Regions from separate parts of the Micromonospora sp. NPDC048898 genome, predicted to be linked through region 1. Evidence: riboswitches for the same ligand, from Rfam matches in the RefSeq annotation. Region 1 holds a riboswitch; the other holds the start of a gene.
What was found. Region 1 has a riboswitch for thiamine pyrophosphate ahead of ACGFIQ_RS28375 (ECF transporter S component). Riboswitches for the same ligand answer to the same signal wherever they lie in the genome.
Positions count from the first base shown of each region.

Region 1 (9,500 bases):
GGTGACGGTGCGGTCGGCGAGCGCGGCCACGAAGTCCGCGTCGTGGGTGACCGCGACCACGCCGTGCCCGGCGTCGCGCAGGTCGGCGAAGAGGTCGACCAACTCCCGCCAGGTCCGCCGGTCCTGGCCGAAGGTGGGTTCGTCGCAGATCAGCAGGCGGGGCGCGGTGGCCAGGGCGGTCGCCACACTCAGCCGCCGCGCCTCACCACCGGAGAGGGTGTACGGGTTGGCAGCCGCGAGGCGGCCCAGGCGCAGCCGTTCCAGCAGCCCGGACACGGTCTGCTTGACGGCCGCCTCGGGTTGACCGGTCCGGCGTGGGCCGAGTGCCAGCTCGTCGAAGACGGTGCTGGTGACGAACTGGTGCTCCGGATCCTGGAAGACCGACCCGATCCGCCGGGCCAGTGCGGGGGCCGGCCAGCGGTGTGGGGGAGTGCGGTGGTCGGTGCCGGCCAACTCGACGGATGCGGTGACCCGTCCGGCGCCCGGCCGGAGCAACCCGCCGAGCAGCAACGCCAGGGTGGACTTGCCGGCGCCGTTGGGTCCGCGTACGGCGAGTGCCTCGCCGGCGCGTACCGCCAGGTCGGTGGAGCCCAGCCGGGGCGGCAGGCCGAGCCGGTCGGCGGTGAGCAGCAGGTCCCCGGGCGCGGCGGTGGCCGGCCGGGGCGCGATGGGGTGACCGGGCACCCAGACCCCCTCGGCGGCAAGCGTGCCACCGTGGGCGGCGAAGACGGCCTCGGGTGTGCCGTCCGCGCGGACCCCGCCGCCAGGTTCCAGGACGACCACCCGGTCGACGAGTGGCAGCGCCTCGGCGATCCGGTGCTCGACCAGGATCAGCGTGGTGTCGGCGTCCAGCGCGCCGGCCACCGCCTGTCGGATCAGGTCGGCCCCGGCCGGATCGAGGTTGGCGGTCGGCTCGTCCAACAGCAGCAGCTCCGGACGCAGCGCCAGTGCGCCGGCCAGGGCGAGGCGTTGCTGTTCGCCGCCGGAGAGCGCGGCGGTGGGGCGGTCCCGGCGGTACGGGAAGCCGACGCGGCGCAGCGCCTCGTCCACCCGGGGCCAGATCTCGTCGGTCGGTACGCCGCGGTTCTCCAGCCCGAACGCGACGTCGTCGCCGCAGCGCGCCATCACCAGTTGGGTTTCCGGGTCCTGGAAGACGATGCCGACGCGTTCCCGTCCCTTGCGCGGGTCGAGACCGTCGATCTCGACGGTGCCCTCCTGCTCGCCGGAGTCGTCGGGGAGCAGCCCGGCCAGCGCGCTGAGCAGGGTGCTCTTACCGGCCCCGGAGGGCCCGAGCAGCAGAACCCGCTCCCCAGCCTCGACCCGCAGATCAACCCCGCGCAGAGCCCAGGCGCGCCGCCCGGCGTGCCGCCACCCGAACCCCCGCAGCAGTACCCCGCCCACCACACCCACCCCCTCCCGGCCCCGGGCCCACCCGCATTTCAACGGGACAAGGTCAGATCAGTGCTCGGTCTCGGCCTACCGGGAAGCGGTCCAGGACTCCGGTCTTGGCCAGGGACTCGGTCAGCAGCCACCCGCCGGCACCGGCGATCACGGTGGCGCTGACGATGGTGATCAGCGCGTACGGGAGGCGGTAGTCGGTGAACGCGTAGTCGGCGTTCCAGACGAAGAAGTCGAACAGTGCGGCGCTGAGACCGGTCAGTGCGCCGGCCAGCAGCGCGGTCGGCAGCCGGTACGACCGGTAGCGGAAGGCGGCGAACGCCAGCTCCGCGCCGATGCCCTGCACGATGCCCTGCGGGATCACCGTGCCGGCCCACTGGCTGCCCAGCAGCGCGGAGAGGACCGCGGCCACCGTCTCGCAGTAGAGCGCGGCGCCGGGCTTGCGGATGACCAGGCCGCCGATCACGGCCGGCATCAGCCAGACGCCGTAGAGCAGCGCCTGCGCCGGCGGGAAGAAGGTGAAGGCGCCCTCGGTGGCGCTCCAGACCAGGCCCCAGGCCCAGAAGATGACGCCGAAGGCGACCGCGAGCACCGAGGCGACCACGATGTCGATGGTCCGCCAGCGGCCGGTGTCGGTGGTGGATTTCATGTATTGCTCCCAGTTCTGACTGCGAACCAGGAGAAGACGCACGCCGCACGCCCGGTGGCACCGGACGGCGGCGCGGCTGGAGGTCGACCGAACTCCCTGCGCTGGCATTACCCAGATCAGGTTCGAGGGTCTGCGGGCGTGCCCGCACTCTCAGCGCTGTGCGCTCCCCTGTCGGATGTGAAGTTGTCTCGACGACGCTAACACCGACCAGGGGTGCCGGCCTAGCAGGGCTTCCACCCAGCGGCCGGCCGTACGTCGGCTGGGTAGGCTGACGATCATGCGGGTCGACGCGCGAGGTCTCACGTTCGAGGTAACCGCCGGCGGTCCGTCGGACGGCGTACCCGTCCTGCTGCTGCACGGCTTCCCCCAACACCGCGGCGAGTGGGACGACGTGGTGCCCGCGTTGCACGCGGCCGGGCTGCGCACGTACGCGCTGGACCAGCGCGGCTACTCGCCCGGCGCGCGGCCGACGGCGGTGGCCGACTACCGGATCCCCGAGCTGGTCGCCGACGTGGTGGCGGTGCTCGACGCCCTGGGGCTGGACACCGTCCACCTGGTCGGCCACGACTGGGGCGCGATCGTGGCCTGGGCCGTCGCCTCCGGGCACCCGGACCGGGTCCGTACGCTGACCGCGGTGTCCGTGCCCCATCCGGCCGCCATGGCGTACGCCCTGGCCAACGACGGTCAGCAGAAGGCCCGCTCGTCGTACATCGCGTTGTTCCGTAAGCCGGGGACCGCGGAGAGGGTGCTGCTGGCGTGGAACGCGACAGCGCTGTGCAAGATGCTCGGTGGGGTGGGCGACGCGCCCCGGGTGGACCGCTACGCCGCCCCGATGCGTGCGCCGGGGGCGCTCACCGCCGCGCTGAACTGGTACCGGGCGATGTCCCGCGCCGACCTGGCCGGCGTCGGCCCGGTCGCGGTGCCCACCACCTACGTCTGGAGTGACCGGGACGTCGCCATCGGCCGGAGTGCCGCCGAGGCGTGTGCGGCGAACGTCACCGGGGCGTACCGCTTCGTGCCGTTGACCGGTGTGAGTCACTGGATTCCGGACACGGCGCCGGGTCCGCTCGCCGAGGCGATCCTGGCCCGGGCCGCCGGAACGGCCTGAGCCGTGCGGGTCGGTCGGAAAGGGGCACCGTGACGCGGACGACTTCGACGCGTTGGGCGGACCTGGAGGCCACCGGGGCGGCGCACAGCGGACCGGTCGGCACCGGGACCGGCAGCTTGATGCGCCAGCGGGCGGCTGTCGACTTCGGGGTGCGCTGGCTGGACCGTAATCGGACGACGGAGGACGCATGACGGTGAGTGCCGAGGCCTACCTGGCCGTGGTGACCGAGACGATCGGTCGGGTGGCCGCCAGCCAGCGGGAGGCGGTGGGGCGAGCCGCCGACCTGATCGCCGACGCCGTACGCGCCGACGGGGTGGTGCACGCGTTCGGCACCGGACACTCCGAGGCCCTCGCCATGGAGATCGCCGGCCGGGCGGGTGGGCTGGTGCCGACCAACCGGATCGCGCTGCGTGACCTGGTGCTGCTCGGCGGTGAGCCGGCCGAGCGGCTTGGTCCGTTGCTGGAGCGGGACCCGGCGGTGGCCCACCGGCTCTACGAGCTGGCTCCGGTACGGCCCGCCGACGTTTTCGTTCTCGCCTCGAACTCCGGGGTCAACGGCGCGATGGTGGAGTTCGCCACCCTTGTCAAGGAACGTGGCCACGCCCTGGTGGCGATCACCTCGGCGCAGCACTCTGGCCGGATGACCTCCCGCCACCCGTCCGGGCGCAAGCTGGCCGACCTCGCGGACGTCGTGCTCGACAACGGTGCGCCGTACGGTGACGCGACGCTGCCGCTGCCCGGCGGCGGCGCGGTCGGCGCGGTCTCCTCGATCACCGCCGCGTTGCTGGCCCAGCAGGTCACGGTGGAGGTGGTGGCGCGGCTGCTGGCGGCGGGGGAGCGTCCGCCGGTCTACCTGTCGGCGAACATCCCCGACGGCGACGCGCACAACACGGAATTGGAGACCCGGTACGCCGGTCGAATCCGGCGCGGGTCCTGACGCGGTGCTGATGGCCGAGGTGCGTCCGGAAGGTGAACGACGGATGTCGTGAACCCGTTTCACGCTCGCCCAGGTGGGGCATTGGCGTTGCTGTCGGCGGCCGGGACCGTCGGCAGTAGCGTCGCACCGGAGGTAGCGCGTGTCCAAGGAGACCGAGAAGCAGCGTTGGCAGCGCAATTTCGCCGACCTGTTGCAGGAGTTGCGGGTCGCACAGACGGGCGTGCAGATCCTCTTCGCCTTCCTGCTCACCCTGCCGTTCAGTAACGGGTTCACCAGGACCACGGAGTTCCAGCGGGACGTCTACATCGTCGCGCTGCTCGCCGCGGCCGCCGCGACCGCGATGATCATCTCGCCGGTGGCGTTCCACCGGGCGCTGTTCCGGCAGGGGCGCAAGCCGGAGTTGGTGCGCTTCGCGCACCGGATGGCCACCGGTGGTCTCGCCTTCATGCTGATCGCGATGGTCAGCGCGGTGCTGCTGATCACCGACTTCGTGCTGGACCGGCCGATCGCCTTCGTGCTCAGTGCGCTGACCGGGCTCTGGTTCATCACGTTCTGGGCCGCCCTGCCGTTCGCTCGCCGCAACTGGGGTGAGGACGACATGGACGACGAGGACGACGACCCGGACGAGATCGCCGGCCGCTGATCTGACAGATCTCCACCGATCGCTACCCCCGGGTAACAACCGGGGGTAGCGTGACGACAGTCGCGCATGTCGACGCAGCCGCACCGAGGTTCGAGGGGGCAGCCGTGACCACGACGCAGGACGGCAGACCAACACCGGACGGCCCCGACTCCGACGCCGCACCCCGCACCGCCGGTGCCGTGGCCCCGTTGCCCGAGGAGGCCGGGCAGGTCTCGGAGAAGGAGGCCCGGCAGGTCGCCGAGGCCGCCCGCGAGTCCACCTGGGACCGGCCCAGCTTCGGCAAGGAGCTGTTCCTCGGCCGCTTCCGACTCGACCTGATCGACCCGTGGCCCCGATCCGATCCGGACGACGTGGCTCGCGCCGAGGAGTTCCTCGGTCGGTTCCGCGCCTTCCTGACCTCCGAGGTGGACGGGGCCGCCATCGAGCGCGACGCGTCCATTCCGGACTCGGTGTTCCACGGCCTGGCCGACCTCGGCGCGTTCGGCATGAAGGTCGACCGGAAGTACGGCGGGCTGGGGCTGAGCAACCTGCACTACTGCCGGGCGCTGATGCTGGCCGGCTCGGTCAGCCCGGCCATCGGCGCGCTGCTCTCCGCGCACCAGTCGATCGGGGTGCCGCAGCCGCTGAAGATGTTCGGCACCGACGAGCAGAAGCAACGCTTCCTGCCCCGGCTCGCCGCCGGCGAGGTGTCCGCGTTCCTGCTCACCGAACCGGACGTCGGCTCCGACCCGGCCCGGCTGGCCACCACCGCCGAGCCGACCGAGGACGGCACCGGCTACCGGCTCAACGGGGTGAAGCTCTGGGCCACCAACGGCATCGTGGCCACCCTGCTGGTGGTGATGGCCCGGGTGCCGGCCACCGAGGGTCGGCGGGGCGGGATCACCGCCTTCGTGGTGGACGGCGACAGCGCCGGCATCACCGTCGAACGGCGCAACGAGTTCGTCGGCCTGCGTGGCCTGGAAAACAGCCTCACCCGGTTCCACGACGTGTTCGTGCCCGCCGAGAACGTCATCGGCGGCGAGGGCAAGGGGCTGAAGATCGCCCTGACCACCCTGAACACCGGCCGCCTGTCGTTGCCGGCGATGTGCGTGGGCGCCGGCAAGTGGGCGTTGAACGTGGCCCGGGGCTGGGCCGCCGACCGGGTCCAGTGGGGCCGGCCGGTAGGCGAGCACGAGGCCGTCGCGCAGAAGCTCTCCTTCATCGCCGCCACCACGTACGGCATGGAGACCATGCTCGACCTCTGCTGCCTGCTCGCCGACGACGACCACAACGACATCCGGATCGAGGCCGCGCTGGTCAAGCTGTACGCCAGCGAGATGGCCTGGAAGGTCGGCGACGAGCTGGTCCAGATCCGGGGCGGGCGCGGCTACGAGACGGCCGACTCGCTGGCCGCCCGTGGCGAACGCCCGGCCAACGTCGAGCAGGTGCTCCGCGACCTGCGCATCAACCGGATCTTCGAGGGCTCCACCGAGATCATGCACCTGCTGATCGCGCGGGAGGCGGTCGACGCCCACCTGTCGGTGGCCGGCGACATCATCGACCCGGACGCGGGGCTGGGCCGCAAGGCACGCGCCGGCGCCCGAGCCGGTGCCTTCTACGCGAAGTGGCTGCCCACCCTGGCCGTCGGCCGGGGGCAGAGCCCATCGGCGTACGCCGAGTTCGGGCCGCTCGCCGCGCACCTGCGCCAGGTGGAGCGGTCGTCGCGCAAGCTGGCCCGGTCGACGTTCTACGCGATGTCCCGCTGGCAGGGAAAGATGGAGCGTAAGCAGGCGTTCCTCGGCCGCGTGGTGGACATCGGCGCCGAGTTGTTCGCGATGTCCGCGGTCTGCGTCCGGGCCAACGCCGAGCGGGGCAACCGCCCGGAAAATGTCGAGCTGGCCGACCTGTTCTGCCGGCAGGCGCGGGTGCGGGTGGACGCCCTGTTCAACGCCCTGTGGGACAACACCGACTCGGTCGACACCGCCGCCGCGAAGCGCGTCCTCGCCGGCCGTTACGCGGGCCTGGAGGAGGGCGTGATCACCCCGTCCGACGAACTGCCCTGGGTGGCCCGCTGGTCGGCCGGCCCGTCCACCGCCAAGGACGTCCGCCGCCGCATCCCGCCGAAGCCGTGACCGCACCGCCCGGCGCCACTTCGAGCAGGGCCGGCTCGGCGGCGGCCGGCGCAGGTCAGTGGGCGACGGCGCGGGTCAGTGAGCGACGGCGCGGTCAGCGGGCCACGGCGCGGGTCAGTGGGCGACGGCGCGGGTCAGCGGGCCACGGCGCGGGTCAGCGGGCCACGGCGCGGGTCAACCGGCGATCGCCCAGGCCAGCACCGCCGCCAGGATCAGGCCGTTGAGCGCCGCAAGGCCCAGGTAGGCCGCTGGCGGGATCTTCTTGCCCCGGCGGACGAAGGACACAAGGACGGCGGCGTAGCCGAGCAGCAGGACGGCGATGACGACCAGGAAGTAGAACACTCGAAGACCTTAACGGTCCCCGCCCTGCGGGCCGGGGCGGCGCGGTGGTCGGCACCGCAGTTGTGTTGATCAGGTGATGAAAAGTAGGTCAGAAGCAGCACGAGGACCTACTTTTCATCACCTGATCACGGCACGAGCGGTGCTCGCCGGCACGTGCGGTGATCACGGCACGAGCGGTGCTCGCCGGCACGTGCGGTGATCACGGCACGTGCGGTGATCACGGCACGTGCGGTGATCACGGCACGTGCGGTGATCGTCAGCGGCCACGGCTGCGCAGGCCGAGTTGGCGCAGCTCCAGCGCTGCCAGCGCGTCTACCGTCGCGTCGTCGCCGCGGCGCCACGCCTCGGCGACGTCCGGACCGATCCGGGTCAGCCGGCCCAGTGGCTGGGTGGCCAGCGCGCGCAGGGCGAGCAGGTCCCGACCGGCCGGCCCGGCGGCCAGCTGCGCGGCCGAGCCGGCCCGACGCATCCAGCGGACCCGCAGCGGCAGCCAACCGAGCAGCACGATGCCGAGCGGGAAGATCAGCACCGCGATGGTGAGGGCGAGGGCGAGCTGGTCGACGAGGTGCTGCTGGTCGCGGCCGGCGTCGGCGAGCCCCCGTGCGGCGTCGGCGGCCTGCCGGAAGGGTGCGGTCAGCTCGTCGCCGACAAGCGGCACCCGGCGAACCTTGCTGCCGGCGTCGGCGAGGTTGTCGGCGAGCCCGCTACCGGCGCCCTCCAACTTCTGCCCCGGTACGGCGAGCTTCTGCACCAGGTCGTGCAGCCACAGGGCGCCGCGGATCGCCACGTACACCCAGGCGACGACGAGCAGGTCGGTGAGCAACTGACGGGCGGCGGTCGGAAACCGATCGGCATAGATTTTCACGCCGGACAGCGTGCCACGATCCGAGCGCGGACGGCACGGTCGGATCGACAGTCAGCGGACGCAGGTCGGGCAGGTGCCGAAGATCTCCAGGGTGTGGCTGACGTCGGCGTAGCCGTGCTGCGCGGCGACCCGGTCGGCCCAGCTCTCCACCGCGGGCCCGGCCACCTCGACGGTGCGCCCGCAGGCCCGGCAGACCAGGTGGTGATGGTGGCCCTCGCTGCACCGACGGTAGAGGTGCTCGCCGCCCGGCGGCCGCATCACGTCGATCTCGCCCGTGTCGGCCAGCCCCTGCAGGGTGCGGTAGACGGTGGTCAGGCCGACCCGCTCGCCACGCTGGCGCAGCATCGCGTGCAGGTCCTGGGCGCTGTGGAAGCCCTCCATCTCGGCCAGCAGCGCACTCACCGCCGAACGCTGCCGGGTGTTGCGCACCGCGGTGCCGCTCTCGCTCTCGCTCATGATCCCTCCCCGGCGTGGCTGACCGCGTCCGCCACGATGTGCGCGACGTGCTCGTCGACCAGGCTGTAGGCGATCTCGCGACCTCGGCGGGAACCCCGCACCACACCAGCGCCGCGCAGCACCCGCAGGTGCTGGGAGACCAGCGGTTGCGCGGCACCGAGTTTGTCCACCAGCTCGTGCACGCACCGCTCACCGCTGGCCAGCTCACTGACGATGGCCAGCCGGATGGGCGCCGACAGGGCGCGGAGCAACTCGCTGGCCCCGTCGAACCCCTCGTAGCCCGTCGCGCTGGTCATCCTGTAACGGTAACCAATACCAGCGACGGCGCCCCGCTCAGGATCGGCCCAGCACGACCTCGTGGGGTTCGGCGGTTGGCACGGCGGCCGGCGTGGACCGCCGGCGCAGTGTCCGCCAGACCCCACCGGCGACGGCGACCACCAGGAAGGAGGCGATCGCGACGAGCACCACCGAGGCGCCCGGCGCGGTGTCCGCGGTGGCCGCCACCCAGACACCGGAGCCGGCGGCGAAGAGCCCGAGGGCCATCGCCGCGGTCATGGTGCTGCGGAAACCCCGGGTGACCTGCTGGGCGGTGGCGACCGGCACCACCATCAACGCGCTGATCAACAGCACCCCGACGGCCCGCATCGCGATGGTCACGGTGATCGCGGTGGCGACCGCGATCAGCAGGTTCAGCGTACGCACCGGCAGGCCGGAGACCCGGGCGTACTCCTCGTCGTGGCTGACCGCGAAGAGCGCCGGGCGCAGCGCGATCATCGTGACCAGGATCGCCGCGCCGAGCACCGCGATGGTGATCACATCGGCGAGGGAGGTGGTGATCAGTGACCCGAACAGGTAGGCGTTCAGGTTCGCGCTCGTCGCGTCGGAGAGGCCGACCAGCAGCACGCCGCCCGCGATGCCGCCGTAGAAGAGCAGGGCCAGGGCCAGGTCACCGGAGGTACGCCCACGGGCCCGGACCACCTCGATGGCGATC
Region 1 covers NZ_JBICUF010000014.1:124,426-133,925, reverse strand. The annotation lists partial or broken gene ACGFIQ_RS28380 (ATP-binding cassette domain-containing protein) at 1-1,401, opposite strand, end outside; gene ACGFIQ_RS28375 (ECF transporter S component) at 1,454-2,047, opposite strand; TPP riboswitch at 2,123-2,227, opposite strand; gene ACGFIQ_RS28370 (alpha/beta fold hydrolase) at 2,325-3,155, shown strand; gene ACGFIQ_RS28365 (hypothetical protein) at 3,185-3,346, shown strand; gene ACGFIQ_RS28360 (sugar isomerase domain-containing protein) at 3,343-4,092, shown strand; gene ACGFIQ_RS28355 (DUF6328 family protein) at 4,232-4,735, shown strand; gene ACGFIQ_RS28350 (acyl-CoA dehydrogenase family protein) at 4,840-6,846, shown strand; gene ACGFIQ_RS28345 (hypothetical protein) at 7,021-7,188, opposite strand; gene ACGFIQ_RS28340 (hypothetical protein) at 7,445-8,053, opposite strand; gene ACGFIQ_RS28335 (Fur family transcriptional regulator) at 8,105-8,509, opposite strand; gene ACGFIQ_RS28330 (metalloregulator ArsR/SmtB family transcription factor) at 8,506-8,805, opposite strand; gene ACGFIQ_RS28325 (metal ABC transporter permease) at 8,843-9,500, opposite strand, start outside.

Region 2 (9,500 bases), on a different contig from region 1:
GGCGTCGTTGCGAGCCCCGTAGAGGTCACCCACCCCGGTGGGCAGCCGCAGCGCGCCGCCACTGAGCGAGTAGAGCTGGTTCTCCCGGACCACGCTGGTCCACCGGCCCTTGTCCAGGGTGTTGCCGTTGAAGTCGTCCGAGCGCGCCCCGAGGCAGGACGTGTCCGGAGCGTCCACCCGCACCGGCACCGTGGTGTACGCCTTGGCGCCCTTGCTGTCGGTCACCGTGAGGGTGGCCGTGAAGGTGCCCGCGTTGGTGTACGTGTGGCTGGCGTCCAGGGTGGTCGCCGTGCCTCCGTCACCGAAGTCCCAGGCGTACGTCAGCGGGGTGTTGCCCTCGGCGTCGGTCGCCGTGCCGTCGAAGGCGACGGTGACCGGCGCGGTGCCGGTGGCCGGGGTGGCCGTGGCACTGACCGCAGGCGGCGCGTTCTCGGTGACACCGCGGCCGACGAAGTCCATCCAGTTGACGTTGAACAGCGAACCTGTTCCGCCGTTCGGGTCGCGGGCCACGAAGAACAGCGAGCCGCTCGCGGCACCGGTGACCGGCGCGCTCACGTCCGTGTACGTCTGCCACGCGCCTGTCGTCGGCACGACGGCCGTGGCGACCACCGGTCCGTCGACCGCACCGGCGCGGACCTCGATCCGACCGCCGGCGGCGGCCGAGGCGGCCCGGAACCGGATCTCGGTGATGTTGGTCAGGTCCGCCGGAGCGACCGACCACCAGTCACCGTCCTCGATGAACGCGATGCTCTGGCCGCCACCGGCGGTGTCGGCCGCGGCCTCCCGCTGCACGCCGGCGTCTCCGCCGCCGGTGCTCACCGGCGTCCGGCCGGTGGCCGTGAAGTACTCGGCCTGCTTCTGCTTGGGCTGCAGGATCTCGATCTGCCGACCGGTGAGCGCACCCGCGCCGCCGGCACCACCCTCGTCGGTGTAGGTGGCCTCGAAGACCGCGAACACGTTCGCCTCGGCGCCGTGCCCGGAGGCGAGCGACGTCTGGACGGTGCCGGTGCAGCCGGTGTGCTGCTCCAGCGGGTGGGCGTGCTCGTCGTGACCGAGCAGCACCTGGAGGTTCACCTTGGCGCAGTCGATCTGCCCGTCCTCGGGGTCGGTCACCTTGATCGTGTACTTGACCTGGTCACCCCAGTTGAAGAAACCACCGTCCGGCGGGAACTCGATGGTGACCGTCGGTGCGGTGTTGCCCACGGTGATCGGCACGTTGCCCACCGCGGTACGGCCCTTCGCGTTGGTCACGGTGAGCTGGGCGGTGTAGTTGCCCGGCGTCACGTAGGTGTGCGTCGGGTTCGCCTCGGTGGAGGTCTGCCCGTCGCCGAAGGACCAGGCGTAGGTGAGCGCGCCACCGTCCGGGTCCCGGGAGCCGTCGCTGGAGAACGTGACGGTCAACGGCGCCGGACCCCAGCTGGGGTTGGCGGACGCTGCCGCGATCGGCGCGCGGTCACCGGCGGTGTAGTCGATCCGGTAGATGCCGGAGTTGTCGTTGTTGCCGCCGAATCCGCTGCCCCACTCGATCAGGTACAACGCGCCGTCCGGACCGAACTCGAAGTCCATCGGCCGGATCATGCTCATGCCGGTGAGCAACTGGTTGATGTCCACAAGCGACTTGCCGTCGGCGGTCACCTGCATCGTGTACATCTTGTTCTGGTTCCACTCGCCGAGCAGCGCCTTGCCGTCGTAGTAGGCCGGCCACTTGCGGGTGGAGTTGAGGTTGGGGTCGTACCGGTAGGCCGGGCCGCCCATCGGCGCGCCGCCGCCACCGATCTCCGGGTACCGCGCGTCACCGGCGTAGCCGTAGTCGACGGTGGCCGGGACGACCGGGGGGAGGTTGGTCAGGCCGGTGTTGTTCGGCGAGTCGTTCACCGGTGCGGCGCAGTCGAACTTCGCCCCGCTCGGGCCGGACGGGAACGTGTAGTCGTTGTACGCCTCGTTCGTGCCCGTGCAGTACGGCCAGCCGTAGTTGCCGGGGGTGACGATGTTCCACTCGACCAGACCGCGGGGGCCCCGGGTCGGGTTGTTCGCGTTGGCGTCCGGCCCGTAGTCCCCGACGTACAGCGTGTCGGTCTTCGGGTCCGTGCCGATCCGGAACGGGTTGCGGAAGCCCATCGCGTAGATCTCGGGACGGGTCTTCGCGGTGCCCGGCGCGAAGAGGTTGCCCGTCGGAACGGTGTACGTCCCGTCGTCCTCCGGGTGGATCCGGATCACCTTGCCGCGCAGGTCGTTGGTGTTCGCCGACGTGCGCTGCGCGTCGTAGTCCTGGCGGCCCGGGCGCTCGTCGAGCGGCGAGTACGCGTTGGACTCGAACGGGTTGGTGTTGTCACCGGTGGCCAGGTAGAGGTTGCCGGCGCTGTCGAACGTCATGCTGCCGCCCGCGTGGCAGCAGGTGTTGCGCTGCGTGTCGACCCGCAGCACCTGCTTCTCGCTCGCCGGGTCGATGGTGTCGCCGGTCACGGTGAACCGGGACAGCAGGTTGCGCGTGACGTTGTCGTTCGGGGCGTAGTAGAGATACACCCACTTGTTGGTGGCGAAGTCCGGGTCGAGCCGGATGCCGATCAGACCGTCCTCGTTGCCGGTGAAGACATCCAGGTCGACGGCGGTGACGGTGCTGCCGGTGTCCGGCTTGATGATCTGCACCCGGCCGTCGCGCTCGATGTAGAAGACCCGCCCGTCGGGGGCGATGTCCAGCTCCATCGGGTTGCTGGTGTTGCTGTCCAGGGCGATCTTCTCGAAGTTCGAGGTCTTCGTGGCACCGCAGTCGGCGTCCGCGACACCGGCCGCGGTCCGGATGCCGCCGAGCAGGTGGGACAGGAACTCGGGCTCGGCGAACGACTCCCGCGTGTGCCCGCCACCGGTGTACCAGGAACGACCGCCGTCGAAGTCCTGACACCAGGAGGTCGGGTGGTCGGCGCCCATCGCGCCCGCCCCCGGGGTGTAACTCTTCTCGTCCAGGCTGGCCAGCACGTGCACGTCCGGCCGCGGGTTGGTCTGGAAGTTGTACCACTCGTCGAACCGGGACCAGCGGTCCGGCAACTCGGCAGTGGACGGGTGGGCGTGGTCCTCCACCTTGACCGTGGCCTGCTGGTTCTGCGGGTGGTTGGCGAAGTACGCGCCGACCAGGTCGCCGTACCAGGCCCAGCTGTACTCGGTGTCCGACGCGGCGTGGATGCCGACGTAACCGCCCCCGGCCTTCACGTAGCGCTCGAACGCCGCCTGCTGCTCGGCGTTGAGGACGTCACCGGTGGTGGAGAGCCAGATCACGGCCTTGTACTTCGCCAGGTTGGCGTCGCTGAACGCGGCGCCGTCCTCGGAGGCGTCCACGGTGAACCCGTTGGCGGCGCCGAGCTGTTGGAGGGCGGCGACACCGGTGGGGATGGAGTCGTGCCGGAAACCGGCAGTCTTGGAGAAGACCAGGACCGAGAAGGGATCGTCGGCGGCCTTCTGGGGCGCCTTCGGCGCCACCTGGGTGACCGGGGTTCCGGCCGCTGCCTCCCGTGGGGGGACCTGTGCGGCGGCCGGTGCTGCCTGCGCGGGCGTGCCGAACAGGGTGGTCGAAGCGAGGGCCAGGGAGATGAGGGTTGCGGTGATGGGTACGCGGGCACGACGAGAACGGGACACGCCGCCTCCTGTGTCGTAGTGACGGAGATCGCGGGAGTCGGCTCGCCGAAGGCCGTCCCTGATGGAGTCGGTGGTCACACCCTGCGAGGGCGCCCCCACCGACATTTTGTCGAATCGCTGAACAAATTAATTCGACTGGTTCAATGTCCGGCAAGATGCCGGCGGGTAACGGTTCTGCAACGGCAGGCGACATTCCGAACAGGACCGTATGAACCGCCCCACAGATCTAGCTCGATTCGGTGCGTTCCGGCCCACCGGCCGCCGCCGAGCCCGCCTTGGCAGACCGGCGGATCTGTCGTACGGTGACACGCAAGTAACCCACGGGAGCCCGGTGTACCGGGCTGAGAGGGGGGCTGACAGCCCCCGACCGTCGAACCTGATCCGGGTAATGCCGGCGCAGGGAGGAGAGTTGCCGTGCCGTCCCTGGGGCGACTGCATCTGATCACCGACACCCGACCCGGTCGGGACCCGCTCACCGTGGTCCGGGCCGCCCTCACGGTGGCCCGCGCCGACCTGGTCGTACAGGTCCGGGTGGAGGACTCCGCCACCGACCGCGAGGCGTACGACCTGGCCCGGCGGGTGCTGGCGCTCTGCCTGCCGTACGAGGCGACCTGCCTGGTCAACGACCGACTGCACGTGGCGTTGGCGGTGGGTGCCGCCGGCGGCCACGTCGGAGCCGACGACCTGCCGGTCACCGCCGCCCGTCGGGTGCTCGGCCCCACCGGCGTGCTGGGAGCCACCGCCCGCGCGCCGGAAACGGCGACCGCGGCAGTCGCGGCGGGAGCCAGCTACCTGGGCGTCGGGCCGTGCCACCCCACCAGCACCAAGTCCGGCCTGCCGGACCCCATCGGGCCCACCGGGGTACGCGCCGTCGCCGACGCCGTCGACGTGCCGGTCATCGCGATCGGTGGCGTGACCGCCGCCCACGTCCGGGAGCTGCGGGCCGCCGGGGCGTACGGGGTGGCGGTGGTCGGCGCGCTCTCCGCCGCCGCCGATCCGGCGCAGGCGACCGCCACGCTGATCGAGGCCCTGACGTGCTGACCGGCCGGTCGGACTCGGCGTCGTCCGACGACCGGGTCCGGCCGGACGTGGCGGTGATCGGGGCCGGGCCGATCGGGTTGGCGATCGCCTGGCGCTGCGCCGCGCGAGGGCTGCGGGTGGTGGTGCACGATCCGGCACCCGGCTCGGGGGCGTCGGCGGTGGCCGCCGGCATGCTCGCCCCGGTCGCCGAGGCGTACTTCGGTGAGCGGCAGCTGACCGAACTGCTGCTGGCGTCCGCCGCCCGCTGGCCCACGTTCGCCGCCGAGCTTGCCGACGCGACGGGCGTCGACATCGGCTACCGGACCGAGGGCACCCTGCTGGTCGGGTTGACCCGCGACGACCTGGCCGAGGCGCGCCGGCTGTGGGCGTACCAACAGGGGTTGGGTCTGCCGGTGACCCCGCTGCTCCCCAGCGAGCTGCGCGACCTCGAACCTGCCCTCGCCCCCCGGGTGCGCGGCGGCGCGCTCGCGCCGACCGACCACCAGGTCGACCCCCGGCTGCTGGTGCCGGCGCTGCGCACGGCCGCGCAGCGAGCCGGCGCGGTGCTGGTGTCGCAGGCGGTCACGCGGCTGTCCGATGTGGATGCCTCGGTCACCGTGGTCGCCGCCGGCTGCGGGGCCGCCGCACTCACCGGCCTGCCCGTGCGACCGGTGAAGGGCCAGATCCTCCGGCTGCGCGCGCCCGACGGCGTCGCGCCGGGCTTCCGGCACGTGATCCGGGGGTACGCCGACGGCGAACCGGTCTACCTGGTGCCCCGCCCCAACGGCGAGGTCGTGCTCGGCGCGACTGTCGAGGAACGATCGGACACCACTGTCACCGCCGGTGCCGTGCAGCGCCTGCTCCGCGCCGGAGTCGACCTGGTGCCCGAGCTGGCCGAGTACGACCTGGTCGAGGCGGTCGCCGGGCTGCGGCCGGGCACCCCGGACAACGCACCGATCCTCGGGCCGCTGCCGGGCCGACCGGACGTCCTGGTCGCCACCGGTCACCACCGGCACGGCATCGTGCTCACCCCGGTCACCGCCGACCTGATCACCGAACTGGTACGCGCCGGCGAGCCCGATCCGCTGCTCGCGCCCTTCCGACCGGACCGGTTCGTCGGCGCGGCGGCGGACGGCAAGCCCTTGCGGTTCGTTGGCGAGCCGTTTCGGTTCGTCGGCGCGGCGGCGGACGGCAAGCCCTTGCGGTTCGTCGGCGAGCCGTTTCGGTTCGTCGGCGCGGCGGCGGACGGCGAGCCCGAAACGACGATGAAGGGGGACCTGTGGAGTTGACGGTGAACGGGGCTGGGCGAAGCGTCCCGGGTGAGGTGTCGGTGGCCGACCTGGTCCGTGACGTCGCGCCACAACCGCGTGGGGTGGCGGTCGCGGTCAACGGCGAGGTGGTGCCCCGGGCGGGTTGGGCGACCACGGCGTTGCGCGACGGTGACCGGGTCGAGGTGCTCACCGCGGCGCAGGGCGGGTGAGCGGGGTGTCGTTCGAGTTGGGTGGGGAGACGTTCACCTCGCGGCTGATCCTCGGCACCGGTGGTGCCGCCAATCTGCACGTGCTGGAGCAGGCGATCCGGGCGTCCGGCACCGAGCTGGTCACGCTGGCGCTGCGTCGGGTGGACACCGCCCCGGGCACGGCCGGCGGGCTGCTGGACCTGCTGGACCGGTGCGGGGTACGCCTGCTGCCGAACACCGCCGGCTGCCACACCGCGACCGAGGCGGTGAAGGTGGCCCGGCTGGCCCGGGACGCGTTCGACACCGACTGGGTCAAGCTGGAGGTGATCGGCGACGAGCGGACGCTGCTGCCCGACGGGGTGGAGTTGCTCCGCGCCGCCGAGGAGTTGGTCGCCGACGGTTTCACCGTCCTGCCGTACACGAGTGACGACCCGGTGCTCGCCCGCCGGCTCGCCGACGTGGGCTGTGCCGCGGTGATGCCGGCCGGCTCGCCGATCGGCTCGGGGCTGGGCATCGGCAATCCACACCACATCCGGCTCATCCGCCAGGGTGTCGACGTGCCGGTGATCCTCGACGCCGGCATCGGCACCGCCTCCGACGCGGCCCTGGCGATGGAGTTGGGCTGCGACGGGGTGCTCCTGGCCAGCGCGGTGACCCGGGCCGCGGACCCGGTGGCGATGGCCACCGCGATGCGGTACGCGGTCGAGGCCGGGCATCTCGCGGCCGGCGCGGGCCGGATCGCCCGCCGCTTCCACGCGCTGGCGTCCACCCCCGACGAGGGAAGACCCAACCTGTGACCGCCCCACCGCCACCGCCACCGCCACCACCGCCGCCGCCACCGTCACCGCCGCCGGTAGATCTTGGAAGCAAACTGCCCCTGGAGGGGCACATTCCTTCCAAGATCTCGTTGGGGGCCGTGCCGTCGGGGGTTGTCGTCCTCACCGATCGGTTGGTCGCTCCTGGTGGGCTGGACCTGGTTGTCGCGGGAGCGGTGGCCGGGGGAGTGCGCTGGGTGGTGCTGCGGGAGAAGGACCTGCCCCGCGCCGAGCGCGCCGCCCTCGCCACCGACCTGCGCGCGATCCTCGCCGACGTCGGTGGAACCCTCGTCGTGGCCGGGCCCGACCCGCTCGGCGGCGACGCCGTGCACCTGCCCGCCGCCGGTCCGTACCCGCCGCCGACCCACCGCCTGGTCGGCCGCTCCTGCCACGACGAGACCGAGCTGAACCGCCTGACCACCGAGCACTACGCCACCATCTCCCCGGTCTACCCCACCAGAACCAAGCCCGGGTACGGCCCACCCCTGGCCACCGAAGGGCTGCGCAAGCTGATCAGGATCAGCCACGTACCGGTACTGGCCCTGGGCGGTATCGAAACCCCGGAACAGGTAACCGCCTGCGTGGAGGCGGGAGCCGCAGGGGTGGCAGTGCTGGGCACGATCATGCGCGCAAAAGACCCCACCGAAACAGCGGCGAGCCTGACCAGCGCCTATGCCGAGGCGGTCACCCCCAAGCTCGCAAAACCCGGCGCGGGGTCAGCCAGGTCTCCACGCACGGGGCTGCGGCCGACAGTGCCCACGCAGGGATCAAGCCTGACCGCCCGGAGTGGGCACTGTCGGCCGCAGCCCCAAACCGCAACCACAAACGCCCCGCCCCCAACCGCAACCAAGGAGGAGAAGTGACCCCGAGCACCATCCTCACCATTGCCGGCTCCGACTCCGGCGGCGGCGCGGGCATCCAGGCCGACCTCAAGGTCTTCGCGGCGCTCGGCGCGTACGGCACGAGCGTCCTCACCGCGGTCACCGCCCAGAACACCCGGGGCGTCGACGCCGTGCTGCCGATGCCGCCGCGCACGGTGACCGAGCAGCTGGACAGCGTACTCATGGATTTCACCGTGCGCGCGGTCAAGACGGGGATGCTCGGCACCCCGGCGGTCGCGGACGTGGTCGCCGAGGCCGCCCGGGACGGCCGGCTGCCGCAGCTCGTCGTCGATCCGGTGCTTGTCGCCACAAGTGGACACCGGCTCGGCGTGGTCAGTGCGGTGGAGCGGCTGCTGCCGTACGCCAGGGTGGCGACGCCGAACTGCGCGGAGGCCGCGGCGATCACCGGACGCCCGGTGGACGACGTGGCCGGGATGGTCGTGGCCGCCGAGGCCCTGGCATCCGGCGGCCCGGAGTACGTCGTGGTCACCGGCGGTGACCTGGGCGGCGGCGAGGCGGTCGACGTGCTGCACGGCGCCGACGGGACCACCCTGCTGCGCGCCCCCCGGGTGGACACCCGGCACACCCACGGGACCGGATGTTCGTTCTCGGCGGCGATCGCCGTGCGGCTCGCCCTCGGCGATCCGGTGCCGGCCGCGGTGGGGGCCGCGAAGGAGTACGTGCTCCGTGCGCTGACCGGCGCACGGAGTTGGGAGCTGGGCGCGGGACGTGGACCGCTGGATCACTTCGGCTGGTCCGCCTGATCACCAAGGGAGTTGTCATGCAGGCACGAGGCAAGGTGTACGTCGAGGGTTCGCGGCCCGACGTCCGGGTGCCGTTCGCGGAGGTGGGGCTGACCGGGGATCTTCCGCCGGTGCGGCTCTACGACACGTCCGGCCCCGGGTCGGACCCGGAGGTGGGGCTGCCGCCGCTGCGCGGGCCGTGGATCGCCGAGCGGGGTGACGTGGCCCCGGTGCGAGGTGCGGGTACGCCACTCGCCGGTGTGGACGGACGTCGTCCCACCCAGCTCGCGTACGCGCGGGCGGGTGTGGTGACGCCGGAGATGGAGTTCGTGGCGATCCGGGAGAACGTCGACCCGGAGCTGGTCCGGGCCGAGATCGCCGCCGGTCGGGCGGTGTTGCCGCTCAACGTCAACCACCCGGAGTGCGAGCCGGCGATCATCGGAAAGGCGTTCCTGGTCAAGGTGAACGCCAACATCGGCACCTCGGCGGTCAGCTCGTCGGTCGCCGAGGAGGTGGAGAAGCTGACCTGGGCCACCCGCTGGGGCGCGGACACCGTGATGGACCTGTCCACCGGCAAGCGGATCCACGAGACCCGCGAGTCGATCGTACGGAACTCGCCGGTGCCGATCGGGACGGTGCCGATCTACCAGGCGCTGGAGAAGGTCGGCGGCGACCCGGTGAAGCTGAGCTGGGAGGTGTTCCGGGAGACCGTGATCGAGCAGGCCGAGCAGGGCGTGGACTACATGACGGTGCACGCCGGGGTGCTGCTGCCGTACGTGCCGCTGGCCGTGGACCGGGTCACCGGGATCGTCTCCCGGGGCGGCTCGATCATGGCGGCGTGGTGCCTGGCGCACCACGAGGAGAACTTCCTCTACACCAACTTCGAGGAGCTGTGTGCGCTGCTCGCGCGGTACGACGTGACGTTCTCCCTCGGCGACGGGCTGCGGCCCGGCTC
Region 2 covers NZ_JBICUF010000003.1:554,056-563,555, reverse strand. The annotation lists gene ACGFIQ_RS12870 (ThuA domain-containing protein) at 1-3,627, opposite strand, end outside; TPP riboswitch at 3,938-4,047, shown strand; gene thiE (thiamine phosphate synthase) at 4,042-4,668, shown strand; gene thiO (glycine oxidase ThiO) at 4,665-5,936, shown strand; gene thiS (sulfur carrier protein ThiS) at 5,927-6,127, shown strand; gene ACGFIQ_RS12850 (thiazole synthase) at 6,124-6,903, shown strand; partial or broken gene ACGFIQ_RS12845 (thiamine phosphate synthase) at 7,023-7,698, shown strand; gene thiD (bifunctional hydroxymethylpyrimidine kinase/phosphomethylpyrimidine kinase) at 7,781-8,566, shown strand; gene thiC (phosphomethylpyrimidine synthase ThiC) at 8,584-9,500, shown strand, end outside.
Region 2: linked by a shared signal. The riboswitch ahead of thiE (thiamine phosphate synthase) and the one ahead of ACGFIQ_RS28375 (ECF transporter S component) in region 1 are both predicted to bind thiamine pyrophosphate.